Regions from separate parts of the Nocardia sp. NPDC052254 genome, predicted to be linked through region 1. Evidence: riboswitches for the same ligand, from Rfam matches in the RefSeq annotation. Region 1 holds a riboswitch; each other region holds the start of a gene.
The links. Region 1 has a riboswitch for S-adenosylmethionine ahead of AB0L57_RS05100 (aminotransferase class V-fold PLP-dependent enzyme). Riboswitches for the same ligand answer to the same signal wherever they lie in the genome.
Positions count from the first base shown of each region.

Region 1 (4,727 bases):
ATCCTCACCTCGCCGGCGTTCCCCCGAACGAGCTGGCGAGTCGGCAGGCTCACAGCACGCATACGCATCAGACGAAGGAGATGACGTGGAGTTCGACGTCACCATCGAGATCCCCAAGGGTCAGCGCAACAAATACGAGGTCGACCACGAAACCGGCCGGGTGCGCCTGGACCGCTACCTCTACACCCCGATGGTTTATCCGGCCGACTACGGCTACATCGAGAACACCCTGGGCTCCGACGGCGATCCGCTGGACTGCCTGGTGCTCCTGCCGGAATCGGTGTTCCCGGGTGTCATCGTCGAGGCCCGTCCGGTGGGCGTGCTGCTGATGAGCGACGAGGCCGGCGGCGACGAGAAGCTGGTGGCGGTTCCGGCCGGCGACAAGCGCTGGGACCACATCCAGGATGTGAACGACATCCCGGAATTCGAGCGCAAGGCCATCGAGCACTTCTTCGAGCACTACAAGGATCTCGAGCCCGGAAAGTGGGTCAAGGTCGACGGCTGGGACAACCGCGCCAAGGCCGAGACCCTCACCGACGAGGCGTACAAGCGACTGCAGGAGCAGGGCGGGCACTGATCGGCGTCCGACGGCGCTCGTCTTCGCGAGCGCCGTCGCGGGACCGCCGATTGCCCGCCGCTACTTGCCGCGGAAGACCGGGCTGCGCTTCTCGAACACGGCCTGAATCGCCTCGGTGAGATCTTCCGAGGGCAGGAACGCCGCATTCCACGCCGAAACGTAGCGCAGACCGTCGGCGATCTTGCCCGCCTTGGGCTGATCGAGGACGTCCTTGATGCCCTGCACGACCAGTGGCGGGTTCGCGGCGATCTCCTCGGCCAGTTCCTGCGCGGCCGCCAGCACCGCCTCCTGGTCGGGGTGGACGTCGTTGATCAGGCCGATCTTCTCGGCTCGCGCCGCGTCGATGTCCTTGCCGGTGAAGGCGAGTTCGCGCAGATGCCCCTCGCCGATGATGTCCGGCAGCCGATGCAGCGAACCGATATCGGCCACGATCGCGACCTTCGCCTCGCGCAGACTGAAGCTCGCCTCGGCACTGGCCAGCCGGATGTCGGCAGCGGCGATCAGATCCAGACCACCACCGACGCACCAGCCGGACACCGCCGCGATGACGGGTTTGCGGCAGTTCGCGACCGCGGTCACCGAATCCTGCATGCGCCGGATCTCGTGCAGGAAATCGGTGCGCGGCGCGGCCAGGGCCTTCTCGCCCAGCAGTGGGCCGAATGTCGGGCTCATGGCCGGCAGATCCAGACCATAGGAGAAGTTCTTACCCGATCCGGTCAGTACGATCGCCCGGATCTCGGCGTCCGCGTCCAGTTCGGCGAAGATCTGCGGCAGTTCGCTCCAGAAGTCCGGTCCCATCGCATTGCCCTTGCCGGGCCCGGTCAGCGTCACGCGCGCGACAGCACCGGTGCGATCGACCTCGAAAGCCTTCCAATCAGTCATTCTTACAGCGTATCGGGGCAGTTCGCAGGCTCGGGCGCAGCGGTCCGGAATATGTCACGGGGCACAGGACGTAGTTTGGAACCGTGAGCAGTTCCCAGCGACCCGATGCCGAGGTCGCAGATCTCGGCCCCAGCGATGACGGCATCACCGCGGCACAGTATCGATCCGCCATGCGGCACTATCCGGCCGGCGTGACAATCGTCACCCTCGCCCGCCCGGATCGGCCGGTGGGTTTCACCGCCACCTCATTCGCCTCGCTGTCGCTGGATCCGCCACTCATCTCGTTCAACATCGCGCACAGGTCCTCGTCGATCGATGCGATGTCACAGGCCGATTCCGTAGTGGTCCACTTTCTCGGCGAACATCAACAACATCTGGCACAACGGTTTTCGCGATCGGCCGAACACCGGTTCACCGATCCTGCGTTGTGGTCGACGCTCGAGACCGGTGAACCGGTCCTGCACGACACACCGATCTGGGTACGCGCCACGGTGCATCGGCTGATCCCCATCGGCGATCACACCCTGGTGGTCGGCCTGGTGACCCGGGTACACGACGACACCGCGGACGAGCCGATGCGCAACCCGCTGCTGTACTACAACGGCACATATCACCGCCCGGCCGGATTGGACTGACACCCAAAGATTGTGGAGGCGGGCATTCGCGCCGGCGCGAATACGCGGCAACCCTCCGTCCGCCACGGCGCTTGACAATCCGCCACGCCGTCTGCCAGTCTCGGCTCAGGTCATGAGTGCCAGCATCAAGCCCCGGCTCGCTGGTCGGCAACCCTCCTCCGCGGTGGGGTGCTCCGGGTGACGACCTGGCCGTTTGTTCGACCGAACACGGCAAGCGCGGACTCCGATCATCGTTGCACTCCCGGAGTCCCAGGACCGAGGGATTGTCCCGATGAGTACTGCTGTCTCCGACATTGCCGTCCCCGACGCCGATTCGGCCACCGAAACCGTTGCCGCGCACCATAACCGGGCTGAATCCGGGTGCTCCGGCAACACCACCCGCGCCTGCCGAACCGGCGACCCGATCGCCCGCGTCTCCGGCTGTGAGCTCCGAGTTCCCCTGGTGCAGGGCGGATTCACGACCTACGCCAATTTCGACTACGCCGCCAGCACACCGGCTCTGGCCCGGGTCACCGACCGGGTGAACGAACTGCTCCCCTACTACGCCAGCGTGCACCGCGGCGCCGGCTACGCCTCGCGGATCAGCACCGATTGCTATGAGGCCGCGCGCAATTCGGTGGCCCGTGCGGTGCACGCGGCCGCCGATCAGGTCGTCGTCTTCACCCGCAACACCACCGACTCGCTGAATCTGCTCGCCTCCTGCGTCCCGGGCGACACCGTGGTCCTCGACATCGAGCACCACGCGAACTTCCTGCCCTGGACCTGCGGCGGCCGCCGAGTGGTGCGTGCCGCCACCACGATCGCCGAGACGCTCCGCCGCATCGAGGCCGAACTGCGCGCCGAACCCGCTGCACTGCTTGCGATTACGGGCGCCTCGAATGTGACCGGCGAGGTGCTGCCGCTGGCGGAACTGACGACGCTCGCACACGAGTGCGGAGCGCGGATCCTCGTCGACGCCGCGCAGCTGGCACCGCACCGGCGCATCGATCTGCAGGCGAGTTCATCCGGAATCGACTATCTCGCCTTCTCCGGGCACAAGCTCTACGCCCCGTTCGGTGCCGGCGTGCTCGTCGGCCGGCGCGATTGGCTCGACGCGGCGCCGCCATATCTGGCCGGCGGCGGCGCGGTCACCACCGTGACCACCGAGGATGTCCGTTGGGCGTGCGCACCTCAGCGGCACGAGGCGGGGTCCCCGAACGTGCTGGGGGCGGCGGCGGTCGCGGCGGCCTGCGAGACCCTGGCGGACCTCGACGAACAGGCAGTGGTCGAACATGAGCACCACCTGATCCAGCGACTGCGCGACGGTCTGGAAACCACTGCGGGACTGGAGTTTCTGCGCATCTTCGACGACAGCACGGACAGTGTCGGCATCGTCGCGTTCACCATCGACGGATTCGAGCCGGGCCGGATCGCGGCATATCTGTCGGCGGAGTACGGCATCGGTGTGCGGGACGGCAAATTCTGCGCACATCCGCTGCTGCGGCGGCTGGGAGTCGACGGGGCGGTCCGCGCCAGTGTCGGCCTGGGCACCTCGGTCGCCGATGTGGACCGCCTGATCGACGCGCTGCATCGACTGGTCCGGGACGGGGCCCGCTGGAATTACACCCGCGCCGACGGGCAGTGGTCTGCGCTACCGGAGACCCGGGCGGGTCTCACCGAATCCCGACCCGGCGCCGCGCCCTGCACGGTCCGAGATCCTCAGGGCACCAGATAGCGCGCGGCCAGCTCCTCCACCAGCGGATCGCCATCGGTGACGGAATCGAGCGCCTCGAGGTCCTCTTCGATGGCGATCTGGCGCGGATCGTCCTGTTCGGGGTCGGGTGCACCGTCCTCGTTCAGCTGGCGCAGCATTTTCGCGCGCACTCGTGTCTTCAACGAATCAGTGGTCTCCGCTTCGGCCATATCTTCAGCATGCCCGGCTAGGCAGGGGCCAGCCAGGTGCCCAGGGGTGTGTTGCGTACCACGGTGAACACCACGAGGGCGCCGATCAGCACCCACTGCCCACGCTGGCCGACAGTGAACGGGAAGGTCCCGTCGGGCCGTCCGCGCCAACGGCCGAACGCCCACCGGCCCCACCAGAACACCACGGTGACCAGCAGCGGTAGCAGGAAGACATTGCTGTGCACGGCATCGAGCAGCCGACCCTCGGTGAGGTTGTGCATCGCCCGCAGGCCGCCGCACCCCGGGCACCACCAACCGGTGAGTGCGTAGAAGGGGCAGATTCCGTAGGAACCGTGCGTATGCGGATCGCGGAAATGCAGCAGGACCGCCGCACCCGCCGCGGCCCCGGCGACCAGCACCGGCATTCCCGCCGTCCGCCAACCGGTCCGCGATCCCGACGGCGATGCGGGAGCCCGATGCGCGATGTCCACAACCTCACGGTAATCGGCGGCGACCGGCAGCCGCCACACTCACCGGTGCGCGGTCACCGGTGCGGTGAGCGTGCCGGCGATCATGTCGATGATCTCGGCCCATGCCGCGCGATCGTCTGCTCCCACCCGCCCGGCCTCCACCGCGCGTTCGTGATCTGCCAGCAGTGAGAACAGCACCGTGGTGAGACTGCGCAACCGCCAGTGGCGCAGGCGGGGTGGCAGATCCGACAACGCGTGGTCCAGTCCGCCCACGATCACCCG
Region 1 is NZ_JBFAUW010000002.1:30,558-35,284, forward strand. It holds gene ppa (inorganic diphosphatase) at 86-577, shown strand; gene AB0L57_RS05090 (crotonase/enoyl-CoA hydratase family protein) at 638-1,459, opposite strand; gene AB0L57_RS05095 (flavin reductase family protein) at 1,630-2,094, shown strand; SAM riboswitch class IV at 2,203-2,317, shown strand; gene AB0L57_RS05100 (aminotransferase class V-fold PLP-dependent enzyme) at 2,366-3,808, shown strand; gene AB0L57_RS05105 (hypothetical protein) at 3,793-3,996, opposite strand; gene AB0L57_RS05110 (DUF2752 domain-containing protein) at 4,014-4,466, opposite strand; gene AB0L57_RS05115 (TetR family transcriptional regulator) at 4,506-4,727, opposite strand, start outside.

Region 2 (4,727 bases), on a different contig from region 1:
TGGGACGGGAATCCGGGGGAACCGAGACTCATCGGCATCTGGTTCACCTGCGCGCCGTTGCGGAAGATCGTCAACTGTTCGGTAGCACCGTCCGCCTTCGCGACCCAGGCGTCGTGCACGGTGTAGTCGGCACTGTTGTTCTCCGCGCCGAAGACCCCGCCGCCGAGATCGACACCGAAGACGTCGGCCTCGATGTGGATCCTGGTGCCCGGCTGCCAGTACTGCGCCGGGCGGAAGTGCACATCCTTGTCGTCGACCCAGTACCAGGCGCCCGGCTGCTCCGGCGTGACCGAGATCTTCAGATGCTTCTGTGCTTCCACCTTGTCCGACACCGGCGCGGTGAACTGGAACACCATCGGCTGGCCGACCCCGATTCCGGTGTCGGCCACCACATCCGGTGCCGGGACCACATTGGCGTAGGCCTTGTGCGCGGCGTCGATCGTGTTCACGGTGAAGGTCTTGTCGGTCGCGATCTGGGCCAGATCCACCGCCTCGGCGGCGACGCGATAGCTCACCCCGTAACCGAGCGGGTCCTTGGAGGTCCAGCTGTGCCGGTCCGCGGCGTAGGCGCCGTTCACGGGCTTGCCGTCGGCATCGGTGACGGTGACCGCGGTGAGCATCCCGTCGGCGGAATTCACCACGATCGGCGCCGACGGATTGAGCGGTCCGTGATCGGCCGCGGGCACATCGATGGTGGCCGGCGCGGTGAATTCCGGGGCCTTGGCCCCCGGTGCCGACGAGGAACCACCGCCGGAGTCTCCGCAACCCGTGGCCGCGACGACGATCGCCGCCATGATCGCCGACACCACCAGTAGAGATCGACGTCCACGCACGCCATCACCGCCCTCTGCTCGCCACCCACGCATGCGCTGCGCCCACCGGAAACCACCATCTCCAGTGGACACCACGAATCCGGTTTCGCGCCGCAGCAGCAGAGTACGTGTCGGCGCCCGACTTCGCGCGCCCGGCATTCCCGGACCAGGCATTTTGTCGGATTAGCGGCATTCCGCACGGTGTGGCCGTCTCACCCCATCCGGGTGATTCCGGGATCGCGGCGACGGCCGACAGTTGGGGTGAACCGCGGATCGCCAGGAAGGTATCCGATGTCGAGAACAGGCCTGCGATGGAAAAGCGTGCCGGTCACGGTCGGACGCTATGTGCGCAGTGCGCCGGGGACCTACATCTGGCTGGCCATCCTGCTGGTGTCCACCGTGGTGGTGCGGCACCTGTCGCCGCAGGACGCGCAGATCCTGCTCGGCAACCGGTCGACCAATCTGCACCACCTGCGAGAGGATCCGTTCCGGGTGCTGGTCACCAGCGCCTTCTGGCTCGCGGGCGGCGGCTGGCTCGGGTACGCGGTCACCTACAGCATCTTCCACGCTCAGGCCGAGCGCTGGCTGGGAACGCTGCGCTGGCTGATCGTGCTGGTGATCGCCCATGTGGGCGCGACCTACATCAGCGAAGGCGTGCTCTACTGGGCCATCCGTCACGGGTACGCACCGCCATCGGCGGTGAACACTCTCGATTACGGGGTGAGTTATGCCCTCGCGGGTGTGGTGGCGGTGCTGGTGTACCGGATCGCGTCGCCGTGGCGCTACCTCTATCTCGTCGGGGTGATCGTCTTCTACGCGATTCCGGTGTTCTCGAACCGAACCTTCACCGACATCGGCCATTTCAGCGCGATGACGCTCGGGTTCGCCTGCTATCCACTGACCCGAGGTCGGCCGGGGCCATGGGATCCGGTGGCCGCGTTGCGCGCGATCGCCGGATCCGTGCGACATCGGTCATGACATCGCCGCGCGATGTCCGCGACAAGGATTGGATTCAGCCCGATCCAGAGTGCTGACCGCGCATCGAGATTCGCCTAGCGTGACATTCCGCCCATCCAGAGCGATCGAGAGACCCGGCTCGCCGACGTCGCAGCAACCCCCTGCGGGGTGTGGGTGCTACCGCCGGGACCGATGGAGGAAATATCATGGTACGCACCGTTTTTCACGTCCACCGGAACGATCCGATGGTCGCGCCGCTGCTCGCCGGACTGGCCATCGAATACAGCGGCCGCTACGGCGGCAGCGCCGGTGCGGTGCACGCGGATCTGGTGAACCACCCGGCCGCCGATTTCGCGGCCCCGCACGGTGATCTGCTGGTGGTCGTCGAGGACGGCGAACCCGTCGCGGGCGGGGCGTTCCGACGCCACGACGAACGGACCGCCGAGCTCGAGCGCATCTGGACCGCGCCCGAACACCGCCGCCGCGGGCTGGCGAGTCTCGTCCTCGCCGAACTCGAGGCCGAGGCGCTGCGCCGCGGCTATCGCCGGATCCTCCTCACCACCGGCCCACGGCAACCGGAAGCGGTCGCCCTGTCCCGCCGCGCCGGATACACCGCCCTCGAGCCGGCGGTGTCGTCGCCGTCCGGACCGCTCGTGCACGCGTTCGAGAAGTACCCGACACGCTCGGCCGCAATACCGCTGCGCCGCAGCCGGTTCGGGCGCGACGGTGGGTACGGCCCGGCCCGTTCCGGATTGCGGTATCGGCCGATACCCAGCGGGCCCGTTCCCGCCTGAAATTCCTGCTGCCGACGCCGACCCACCGGCCCGGGTCGCGGCGCCGGCCGCCCGCCGTATCGATCCTCTCGGAGTCACCGAATGAAACGAATCCTCTCGCTGGCGAGCGCGGTCACCGCGACGCTGGCGATCGCCGCCTGCACACCCGCCTCCGGCGGTGGCGATGCCGGTCCACCGCAGCCGGGAGGCACCCTGCGTTACGGACTGTCCCAGGCTCCGACCTGCTCGGACCCGGCCCAGGCCGGCACCAACCAGACCCTCTACGTGACTCGGCAGATCGTGGACTCGCTCACCGATCAGAACCCGGCGACCGGCGAGATCACACCGTGGCTGGCCACCAGCTGGCAGGTGAGCCCGGACGCGAAGAGCTTCACATTCCATCTACGGCCGGATGTCACCTTCAGCGACGGCACGCCGCTGACCGCCACCTCCGTGCAGAAGAACTTCGACGCCATCGCCCACACCCTCACCACGGCGAAAGCGCCGCTGGGGGCCAGTTATCTGGCCGGCTACGCGGGCACCACGGTGATCGATCCCCTCACCGCCGACATTCGCTTCGACGCGCCGAATGCCCAATTCCTGCAGGCGTCCTCGACGCCACAGCTGGGCATTCTCGCCGATGTCACCACGGCGAAACCGGCCGAACAGCGCTGCCTCGGCGACGATATCGGCAGCGGCCCGTTCGTCTACGCGGGATACCGGCAGGACATCTCCGCGACCCTGGCCAGACGTCCCGGTTACCGATGGGGTTCGGCGGTCTTCGCACACCCTGGTGAGGCGTATCTGGATCGCATCGAATTCACGGTGGTTCCCGAGGCCGGCGTACGTACCGGAAGCCTGTCGTCGAATCAGCTCGATGCCGTCAGTGACGCACTGCCACAGGATGTTCCGCAGCTCGAGGCGACCGGCGCCGAGGTGCAGTTCGCCTCGAATCCGGGCGTCCCGTTCGGACTGCAGCCGAATCTGAGCCGGGCACCGCTGTCGGACGCCGCGGTGCGCCAAGCCCTGTTGCACGGAATCGACCGCACACAGCTGGTGGATACGGTCCTGGGACCACAGTTCCTGCCGGCGACCGGAGCACTCGCCTCGAAAACGCCCGGATACGTGGATCTTTCGAACTCGATCGGCTACGACCCGGAGCAGGCCCGCCACCTCCTCGACAACGCCGGATGGGCGCCCGGCGGCGACGGTATCCGCGTGAAGGACGGGCGTCGACTGTCGTTCGGCGTGCTGTTCAGCACCGCGTTCGCCGCCAATCGGGCAACGCTCGAACTGGTCCAGCAGCAACTACGCTCCATCGGGGTGGATCTGCGGCTCGAACTCGCGGCCGCGGGGGAATACACGGCGCGGCAGAATGCCGGAGATTTCGACACCACCTACTACAACACCACTCGCGCGGACGGCGACATCCTGCGCACCACCTTCGGCCGGGGCCAGCGGAATCTCAACCAGCGCGAGCCCATCGCAGCACTGGATCGAGCGCTCGCCGACCAACTCTCGACCACCGATCCGGCGGCGCGCGGCGCACTCGTCGCCGCGGCCCAGCGGTCGGTGATCGACAACGGGCTGTGGCTGCCGACCATCGAACTGTCGCAAGCGATCGGACGCTCGGCCGCCGTGCACGACCTGAGGTTCGAGGCCTCGGCGCGGCTGCAGTTCCACGACACCTGGCTGAGTACCCGATGAATCCGCTGACCCGGTATGTGATCGTGCGCGTCCTGCAGGCCGCCGGAGTGCTGTGGGCGGCCTTCACCGTCTCCTTCGCGGTGCTGTTCCTGCTGCCGTCGGATCCGGTACAGATGGCCGTCGACGCGGATCCGGGCGCGGTCCCCGACCCGGCCGCGATCGCCGAGTTGAAGGCCAGGTACGGGCTGGATCGCTCGGTGCCGGAACAGTATTGGACCGCGCTCACCCACGCCGTGCGGGGCGACCTCGGCCACTCGCTGAACACCGGGCAACCGGTGACGGGCGCACTGGCACAGTCGATTCCCGCCACGCTGGCGCTGGCCGGGCTCGCCCTGCTGCTGGCGATCGTGCTCGGCGGCGCACTGGCCCTGGCCGCGTCCTACACCCGGCGGCCGTGGTTACGGAATCTGCTGACGGCGCTGCCGCCGATCGGCGCGGCGATGCCCACCTTCTGGGTGGGACTTCTCCTGCTGCAGTT
Region 2 is NZ_JBFAUW010000001.1:59,356-64,082, reverse strand. It holds gene AB0L57_RS00305 (Ig-like domain-containing protein) at 1-833, opposite strand, end outside; gene AB0L57_RS00300 (rhomboid-like protein) at 1,104-1,790, shown strand; SAM riboswitch class I at 1,879-1,968, shown strand; partial or broken gene AB0L57_RS00295 (GNAT family N-acetyltransferase) at 1,976-2,380, shown strand; gene AB0L57_RS00290 (ABC transporter substrate-binding protein) at 2,645-4,249, shown strand; gene AB0L57_RS00285 (ABC transporter permease) at 4,255-4,727, shown strand, end outside.
Region 2: another riboswitch for S-adenosylmethionine. It lies ahead of AB0L57_RS00295 (GNAT family N-acetyltransferase); the one in region 1 lies ahead of AB0L57_RS05100 (aminotransferase class V-fold PLP-dependent enzyme).

Region 3 (4,727 bases), on a different contig from region 1:
GGCCGTGAGCCCGGCGGATCGGTGCCTAGCCCAGTTCGCGCGCCAGGTTGGCGTCGAGAACGCCGAGGAATTCCTCGGTGGTCAGATAGCCCTGGTTGCCGCCGACCAGCAGCGCCAGGTCCTTGGTCATCTGGCCGCTCTCGACGGTCTTGATGACGACATCCTCGAGGGTCTGCGCGAAACCGATGACCTCGGGGGTGTTGTCCAGCTTGCCGCGATGGGCGATACCACGGCTCCACGCGAAGATCGAGGCGATCGGGTTCGTGGAGGTGGGCTTGCCCTGCTGGTGCTGGCGGAAGTGACGGGTCACCGTGCCGTGTGCGGCCTCGGCCTCACAGGTGCGGCCGTCCGGGGTGAGCAGCACCGAGGTCATCAGGCCCAGCGAGCCGAAGCCCTGCGCCACGGTGTCGGACTGCACGTCGCCGTCGTAGTTCTTGCAGGCCCAGACGTAGCCGCCCTCCCACTTCAGGGCGGAGGCGACCATGTCGTCGATCAGACGGTGCTCGTAGGTGAGACCGGCGGCCTCGAACTCCTGCTTGAACTCGGTCTCGAAGACTTCCTGGAACGTATCCTTGAACATGCCGTCGTAGGCCTTCAGGATGGTGTTCTTGGTCGACATGTAGACCGGGTAGTTCTGCTGCAGGCCGTAGTTCAGCGAGGCCCGCGCGAAGTCCTCGATGGACTTCTTGAAGTTGTACATACCCATGACGACGCCGCCGTCCTCGGGCATCTTCACCACTTCGTGGACGATCGGCTCGGAGCCGTCCTCCGGGGTGAACTGGATCGTGACGGTGCCGGCCTGATGCACCTTGAAGTCCGTGGCGCGGTACTGGTCACCGAAGGCGTGACGGCCGATGATGATCGGCTTGGTCCAGCCCGGCACCAGGCGCGGCACATTGGAGATGATGATCGGGGCGCGGAAGATGGTGCCGCCGAGGATGTTACGAATCGTGCCGTTCGGCGAACGCCACATCTTCTTGAGATTGAACTCCTCGACCCGAGCCTCGTCGGGGGTGATGGTGGCGCATTTGACGCCGACACCGTGTTTCTTGATGGCATTGGCCGCATCGACGGTGACCTGGTCGTCGGTCTTGTCGCGGTATTCGATGCCCAGGTCGTAGTACTCGAGGTTCACATCGAGGTACGGATGGATCAGCTTGTCCTTGATGAACTGCCAGATGATCCGGGTCATCTCGTCGCCGTCGAGTTCGACGACGGTCCCTTCAACCTTGATCTTGGACATGGATCTTCGTGTCCTCCTAAGGAAGGTGTGCTCCCATTGCACGGCCAGGCGAGCACGCTTGTGAGCGGACCCCAGCTGTTCAACAGACAACGTATACGCCCCGCGTTGTCCACGAGACGCCTGGTGCTAAACAAGACAAGCGTACTGGTGCGCTGGGTCTCAATGACAGGGGCCGCCCCATTGAGGGAGTCGCACGTCACACCGACCATCTCGCACCGGGGCGATCGACCCGGTTGTCCGCGCGGAATCGGGCGAGCCCAACTCTCGCGTCCACCGGGGCCGATTGTTAACATCCACGTCAGGTCATGAGTGCCAGCGCCAAGCCCCGGCTCGCTGGCCGGCAACCCTCCAGTTGCGGTGGGGTGCTCCGGGTGATTGACCGGGCTCTCGAAAGCCGAGAGCAAGCGCGACTATCAGGAGCAACCAGTGAGTGAGTTCACCGTGCCCCGCGGCAAGTGTGTAGAGGCGGCAGCGCGTTCCAGGCGTGTCGCTACGATCGGGGATGTGTGTTCCCTCGTCGTCCGTGCTGCTTCGACCTCGCGCGCGCACCCGTCGCGCGCCGATCTGGCGGCCGCCGGTGCCATGCCCCGGCCGGCCCGCAGACCGATGGTGGCGGCCGGAATCGACCACCCCGTGTGGCAGGCGCGGTGACCGTGAGTATCGAATCGAGTGCGTCCCGCGCGGGCGCAACCGCGCTGCTACCACCCCCGGACGGCAGTCTGGGAGTCATCGCGATCGGCGAGGTCCGGCTGGAGAACGGCGCGGTCGTGCCCGGCGTGGAGCTGGCCGTCCAGCGCTGGGGTGAGCTCTCGCCCGAACTCGACAACGTGGTCCTGGTCGAGCACGCCCTGACCGGTGACTCGCACGTCTGCGGACGGCCGGACGATCGGCACGCGCTGCCGGGCTGGTGGGACGGCCTGGTCGGCCCCGGCGCGGCGCTCGATACCGATCGCTGGTGTGTCATCGCGACGAATGTGCTCGGCGGCTGTCAGGGCAGCACCGGGCCCGCCTCCCCGGCACCGGACGGAAAGCCCTGGGGCACGCGGTTTCCCGAGATCTCGATCCGCGATCAGGTCGAGGCCGAGGTCGTGCTGCTGGATCTGCTGGGTATCGCCCGCACGGCCGCGGTGGTCGGCGGTTCCATGGGCGGCATGCGGGTGCTGGAGTGGATGGCCGGTCACCCCGATCGTGTCGACGCCGCCCTGGTCCTGGCCGTCGGCGCCCGCGCGACCGCCGACCAGATCGGCACCCAGACCACGCAGATCGCCGCGATCACATCCGATCCGGACTGGCAGGGCGGCGAGTATCACGGCACGGGCCGCAGCCCGCGGGCCGGACTGGGGGTCGCGCGCCGTATCGCACACCTGACCTACCGCACCGAATTCGAACTCGATCACCGGTTCGCCAACACCGCTCAGGGCACGGAAGACCCGTGGGACGGTGGGCGTTACGCGGTGCAGAGCTATCTCGACCATCAGGCCGACAAGCTCGTCGCCCGATTCGACGCCGCCACCTACATCCTGCTCACCGAGGCGATGAACCGCCACGATGTGGGACGCGGCCGCGGGGGTATCGAGGCCGCTCTGGCCGCCATCCCGGTGCCGTGCCTGGTCGGCGGCGTGGACTCGGATCGGTTGTATCCGTTGCGGACCCAGCAGGAGCTGGCCGATCTGCTGCCCGGCTGCAAGGGCCTGGAAGTGGTGCACTCCCGCGACGGGCACGACGGATTCCTCACCGAGACCGCGGCGATCGGCAAGATGCTGGAACAGACCATGGAGCTGGCGCTCGCGGCGCGCGAGGCCCGCGCGTCCTGAGCACAGCGCCGCCACGCTCGGCCCGGCAGTGGGCCGAGCGGGTGCGGCCGGTTCGATCGCGAGTGGCTCAGCCGACGCCGAGGCTGCTGATCGTTGCCGCCAGAACGATGATGGCACCGCCGAGAACGGTGTAGGCCCCGATATCGAAGGGCCGGCTCCGCACCGCCAGCAATCCGACCCGGGCCGTGGGCAGGCACAAGCGCAGCGCCGCCGCGAGCAGTGTTGCCCCGCCGATGAAGAACGCGCCACGGCGCCAGCGGTCCTGGGCCACGAAGACCACGGCAACCAGCAGGACCACAACGACCAGCAGCATCGGCAGATGAAGGGGGAAGCGGTTCGCCGGGCTGGAATGCTGCGGTTGTGTGGTGGGCGCGTCGGTCACGGCTGCGATTCTCGCATGTGCGACCCGAGTCGCGACGACCACCGGATGCGGCCGCCGCGACCGAGCGGCGATGCGCCCCCGAGCGGGGCCGTGTAGCGAATACCCCTGCCGAGAGGGGGCGCAGGTCGGCCGCTGGATGGGGCCGGCCTACGCCCCGGCGGCGATCAGATGCCGAACGGTGCGGCGTAGCGGATACGGCCCGACGGAACCGGATGATCCTCGTCGAGCGCGAGGACCATCAGCGCATCGTCGGGAACATCGATACTCAGATCGATGCCGTATTGGCCGGCCCGTCGGAAGCCGAACCGTGGGTAGTACTCGGGATGACCGAGCACTGTGACGAAATGCTCCCCACGGTCTGCCGCCGTCCGCAGTGTGTTACGGATGGCCGCGGCTCCCGCGCCGGTGCGCTGGAACTCGGGCGATACGGCACAGGGCCCGAGGCACAGGGCCGGGATGTCGCCGATGTGGCAGCGGGTCAGCAGCGCGAAGCCGGCGACGGTGCCGTCGGGTGCGGTCGCCACGATCGACAGGCCGTCGATCCAGGCCGGATCCGCGCGCAACGCCTCGACGAGGTCGGCTTCGTCCGGTCGGTCGAATGCGGCGGTGTTGATCGCGTGGACGGCGGGAATGTCGGCGGCGGTTTCGGCGCGTGTGATCCAGTTACGAATGGTCAATGGTACGAATCCGTTTCGTATCGGTAGGTGATGATTCGGCGAGGACGGAATCAGGCCGCGGCGCGGAAGGAGCCGATGCCCCCGGGGAGATATCCGGCAGATGCGCGCACAACGGCCTCGTGCACAGTCATCAACCCACCTCCTGCGAAACTCACCGACACCGCGGTGCCGATACAACGGATCGGCCGTCAGAAGACGGCCGCCGGTCACGGTAACAGAAGGCCGGGCTCCGCGGCGTGGGCCGCCGGGCGGGCGGGTACCGTCTCGGTGTGCTCAAGCTGGTGTTCTTCGAACCGCGTATCCCGCCGAATACGGGCAATGCGATCCGTTTGGCGGCCGGTACCGGATGCGAGCTGCATCTGATCGAACCGCTCGGCTTCGATCTTTCGGAGCCGAAGCTGCGCCGGGCCGGACTCGACTATCACGATCTGGCCGTGGTGACGGTGCACGAAAATCTCACGGCCGCATGGAAATCGCTGCGACCCGAGCGAGTGTTCGCCTTCACCACCCATGCCACCACTCGCAATACCGATATCTCCTACCGCACCGGAGACGTCCTGCTGTTCGGCCCGGAACCGACCGGCCTGCCGGACGAAGTGCTGAACGATCCG
Region 3 is NZ_JBFAUW010000011.1:199,521-204,247, forward strand. It holds gene AB0L57_RS25615 (NADP-dependent isocitrate dehydrogenase) at 26-1,243, opposite strand; SAM riboswitch class IV at 1,545-1,656, shown strand; gene AB0L57_RS25620 (homoserine O-acetyltransferase) at 1,903-3,057, shown strand; gene AB0L57_RS25625 (DUF3017 domain-containing protein) at 3,125-3,370, opposite strand; gene AB0L57_RS25630 (N-acetyltransferase) at 3,604-4,116, opposite strand; gene AB0L57_RS25635 (tRNA (cytidine(34)-2'-O)-methyltransferase) at 4,386-4,727, shown strand, end outside.
Region 3: another riboswitch for S-adenosylmethionine. It lies ahead of AB0L57_RS25620 (homoserine O-acetyltransferase); the one in region 1 lies ahead of AB0L57_RS05100 (aminotransferase class V-fold PLP-dependent enzyme).

Region 4 (4,727 bases), 810 kb from region 1:
TTGACCGGCAGCCGGTAGCAGGCGCGCGCATTGTCCTCGAGCACCCGGTACATGTCGGGCCCGACCGCCCGGCCGATGGTCTCGACATCGGTGTCGCGGAACAGCCGGCCCGCGCGGTTACCCGGCAGATCCGATCCGAACATCAGCGCACCGGGATTGACCGCGTGCACCCGCCGCATCGCCGATTCCACATCCATCGAGATCCGGCCGAAGCCCGAGGCCTTCACCCGGGTGCCCCGATCGACCAGATTCAGCAGATACGGCAGGCATTCGTCGGACATGCCCATGTGGTCGATCGACAGCGCCGGCAGTTTGGAGATCACCGGTTCCAGCGATCCCAGCATCGAGCCGTCGATGTAGAGCTCGACATGCCAGCGTGCCAGTTCGTAGGCGCGCAGGGCCTGCATGGTCAGCGTGACGATGTCGACCGCGGCGCGCTTGAGGTTGAACCGGATGGCCCGCACCCCGGCACGATCCAGCGCGAGGATCTGCTCGTCGGTGACATCCGGGGGCAGATTGATCACCCCGACCCAGTTCGGACCGAGTTCGGCCAGTGCCGCGATCATGAAGGTGGAGTCGGCGCCCTGGAAGGACGCGCTCACCACCGCACCACCGTCGACATCGAAATTCGCCATGCGCTTGCGATAGTCGCCGATGGTGTACGGCTGCGGCAGGTAGCCCTGATTCTCGATCAGCGGATACCGCGGGTCGATGATGTGAACGTGTGAATCGAACACGTGATCAGCATGCCTCAGGTCGGTGACGAATGCGGATCGGGTGTGTGATGTTCACACCTTGTGCGGCTCGCTGGCGCGCAGCATGTCCTCGCGCTCGACGACCTTGACCCGCTCGCGGCCCTCCGGCTCGCCGAGGGCGCGCTCGTGCGCATCCAGGCGGTACCAGCCGGCCCAGGTGGTGAACGGGATGCCCTTCTCCTCCAGGAACTTCAGGATCGCCTCCGGATCGGGCTCGGCGGCGGGGGTGAAGGCGGCGGCATCGTCGAGCAGGCAGGCGATGGTCTCGTTCGCATCGCCCTTGGTGTGCCCGATCAGGCCGACCGGACCGCGCTTGATCCAGCCGGTGACATAGGTCTGCGGCAGGAAGCGCTGAGCGGGGTCCTCGGCGGAGTCGTCGGCGAGCACACGCCCGGCCTCGTTGGGGACGGTTCCGGCCTGATCGTCGAACGGCAGCGCCGGGATGTTCTGCGACAGGTAGCCCACGGCACGGTAGATCGCCTGGACGTCCCAGTCCCTGTGGGTGCCGGTGCCCTTGACGTTGCCGGTGCCGTCGAGGGTCGTGCGCTCGGTGCGCAGGCCCACCACCTTGCCGTCGGCGCCGAGCACCTCGGCGGGGGATTCGAAGAAGTGCAGGAACAGCTTGTGCGGACGGTCGCCGACATCGCGGATGGCCCACTGCTCGAGGGTGTTGCAGACCATGTCGACCTGCTTGGAGTGGCGGCGCGCGGCTTCCGACCCCTCGTCGTAGTCGATGTCCTCGGGCTCGACGATCACCTCGATGTTCGGCGAGTGATCGAGTTCGCGAAGCTCGAGCGGGGTGAACTTGGCCTGGGCGGGACCGCGGCGACCGAAGACGTGCACCTCGAGCGCCTTGTTGTTCTTCAGGCCCTCGTAGACGTTCGGCGGGATCTCGGTCGGCAGCAGCTCGTCACCGGTCTTGGCCAGCACACGGGCGACATCGAGCGCGACGTTGCCGACGCCGAGGACCGCGACCTTCTCCGCGTCCAGCGGCCAGCTGCGCGGCACATCCGGGTGACCGTCGTACCAGGACACGAAGTCCGCGGCGCCATAGCTGCCGTCGAGGTCGATACCGGGGACGCCGAGTGCGCGGTCGGCGTTCGCACCGGTGGAGAAGATCACCGCGTCATAGAAACGCCGCAGGTCCTCGAGGTCGATGTCGCTGCCGTAGTCGATGTTGCCGAGCAGGCGGACCTCAGGCTTGTCGAGCACCTTGTGCAGGGCGGTGATGATGCCCTTGATGCGGGGGTGGTCGGGGGCGACGCCGTAGCGGATCAGTCCGAAGGGCGCGGGCATCCGCTCGTAGAGATCGATGCTCGCCTCGACATCGGACTTCATCAGCGCGTCGGCGGCATAGATACCGGCCGGTCCGGCACCCACGATCGCGATGCGCAGGGGGCGGTCGATCGCGCCGCCATTCGTTCCAGCGTGTTCGGTCATTTCTACGCGCACCCTTTGGTCGAAAACACTCGTCTTTTTAATCTCAGCCGTCTTTCTTAGCTTAGGCTAAGTTGACGTGCGGGCCGGAATCTGCCCGGTTGGCTGTGGTGCCGGCGCTGCTTCGTTGCCGCGCCCGGAACCATCCGATCCGTGCACCGGATATGGCCGGAGTTCTGCCGATTCTATCGGTGGTGTACATCGCAGCTGTTCCCGGTGCCCGCCGAAAAACGCAGGCGTGATCTTCGACACTTCGGCCCGCCGGGGATGATCGACCCCATGAGCGACAGCGATCAGGAAACCCCGCGCGACGATCCGGCAATCCCGATCGATCAGCGTGAGGCCACGCGTTCGGCGATGCCGTTCCTGATCGCCGTGGTCATCGCCGGGATCGCGGTGATCGCTGTCGTCGTCCTCGCGCTCGCCCGCCCGGTCGAGAACAATGTCACAGATACCGATCGGGTCGCCGTGGCCGCGCGCAACTTCGCCACGGCCCGAAGCGATTCCGACGCCGACCGGCGCAAGACCACCGAATGCGCGAACTTCGACGAGAAGAAATCGCCGCTGGGTCCGGACTCGGTCGGCAAGAAGTACGAACTCGCCGGAGTCGATGCGGTGAAGATCGACGGCGACCACGCCACCGCCTCGGTGACCAGCCAGATCGATGGTCGCAAGAGCGTGGCGAACTGGAATTTCGTCCAGGAGAAGGGGGTCTGGCTGGTATGTGGCAATGCATGATTCCGACCGGTCGGCGTTTGACAATCTACCCTGTGACCAGGCATTCTCGGTTCAGGTCATGAGTGCCAGCGCCAAGCCCCGGCTCGCTGGCCGGCAACCCTCCTCCGCGGTGGGGTGCTCCGGGTGACGACCAGGCCGTGGTCCGACCGGACACGGCAAGTGCGGATTCCGTAGGAGGTTCGACAAGTGAGCTACGCCGGTGACATCACGCCCGGGCAGGCGTGGGAGTTGTTGCGCGACAATGCCGATGCGGTGCTGGTGGATGTGCGCACCGAGGCCGAGTGGCGATTCGTCGGTGTACCGGACACCGCCGCGATCGAACGGCCGACGGCGCTGATCGAGTGGGTCGATTTCGGTGGGTCGCCCAATCCGGATTTCGTGGCCCAGCTGCAACAGCTGCTGGCCGATCGAGGCATCGACAGCGATGCCCCGGTGATCTTCCTGTGCCGTTCGGGCCAGCGCTCGATCGGAGCGGCCACCGCCGCCACCGCGGCCGGATTCGCGCCCTCCTACAACGTGCTGGAGGGTTTCGAGGGACCGCTGGACGCCGACGGTCATCGCGGCGGTGCGGGCTGGCGCGCGCTCGGGCTGCCCTGGCGGCAGTCGTGAGCGGCGTTTCCTCAGCTGCCGGCACCGCAGGAGAAGGCCCTGTGTGGCAATTGATTTCACGTAGTCGGGCGCTGTTCCCGGCGAGCCCGGTCCGCCGGGTCGATGGGAGGCATTCATGATCACCGGCGGTGCATTCGATCGTCCGCTACCCGAGGGTGTGGGCCCCGCGACACTGGGTGTGCGCGGCGGGGTGCGGCGCTCCGGATTCGAGGAGACCTCCGAGGCGCTGTATCTGTCCTCCGGATTCGTCTATGAGAGCGCGGAGGCGGCGGAGGCGGCCTTCACCGGCGATATCGAGCATTTCGTCTATTCGCGCTACGGCAATCCGACCGTCGCCATGTTCGAGGAGCGGATGCGGCTGCTCGAAGGCGCCGAAGCCTGCTTCGCGACCGCGAGCGGTATGTCGGCGGTGTTCACCGCACTGGCCGCACTGCTCGGACAGGGCGATCGGCTGGTCGCCGCGCGCAGCCTGTTCGGCTCCTGTTTCGTGGTGTGCAACGAGATCCTGCCGCGCTGGGGTGTGGAAACCGTCTTCGTCGACGGTGAGGATCTCGAGCAGTGGGAACAGGCGCTGTCGCAGCCGACGGCCGCCGTCTTCTTCGAGACGCCCTCGAACCCGATGCAGACCCTCGTCGATGTGCGCCGGGTGAGCGAGCTGGCCCATGCCGCCGGCGCGAAAGTGGTGCTGGACAACGTCTTCGCGACGCCGCTGCTGCAGCGCAGCCTCGATCTGGGCGCCGATGTGGTGGTGTATTCGGGCACCAAGCACATCGACGGTCAGGGCCGGGTGCTCGGCGGCGCGATCCTGGGCGACAGCGAATACATCAACGGCCCCGTCAAGAACCTGATGCGGCACACCGGTCCGGCGCTGAGCCCGTTCAATGCCTGGACCCTGCTCAAGGGCCTGGAGACCATGCCGCTGCGAGTGCGGCAGTCGACGCGGTCCGCACTGGCCGTCGCGCAGTTCCTGGAGCAGCATCCGGCGGTCGCGTGGACCAAGTACCCGTTCCTCACCTCGCATCCGCAGCACGAGCTGGCCACCTCGCAGATGTCGGGCGGCGGCACCGTGGTGACCTTCGAACTGGCCGCCGGTCCCGACGAGGGCAAGAAGCGGGCCTTCGAGGTGCTGAACCGGCTGCGCATCGTGGACATCTCCAACAATCTCGGCGATGCCAAGTCGCTGATCAC
Region 4 is NZ_JBFAUW010000002.1:837,766-842,492, forward strand. It holds gene AB0L57_RS08725 (amidohydrolase family protein) at 1-737, opposite strand, end outside; gene AB0L57_RS08730 (FAD-dependent oxidoreductase) at 789-2,195, opposite strand; gene AB0L57_RS08735 (hypothetical protein) at 2,472-2,930, shown strand; SAM riboswitch class IV at 2,985-3,098, shown strand; gene AB0L57_RS08740 (rhodanese-like domain-containing protein) at 3,117-3,539, shown strand; gene AB0L57_RS08745 (O-succinylhomoserine sulfhydrylase) at 3,655-4,727, shown strand, end outside.
Region 4: another riboswitch for S-adenosylmethionine. It lies ahead of AB0L57_RS08740 (rhodanese-like domain-containing protein); the one in region 1 lies ahead of AB0L57_RS05100 (aminotransferase class V-fold PLP-dependent enzyme).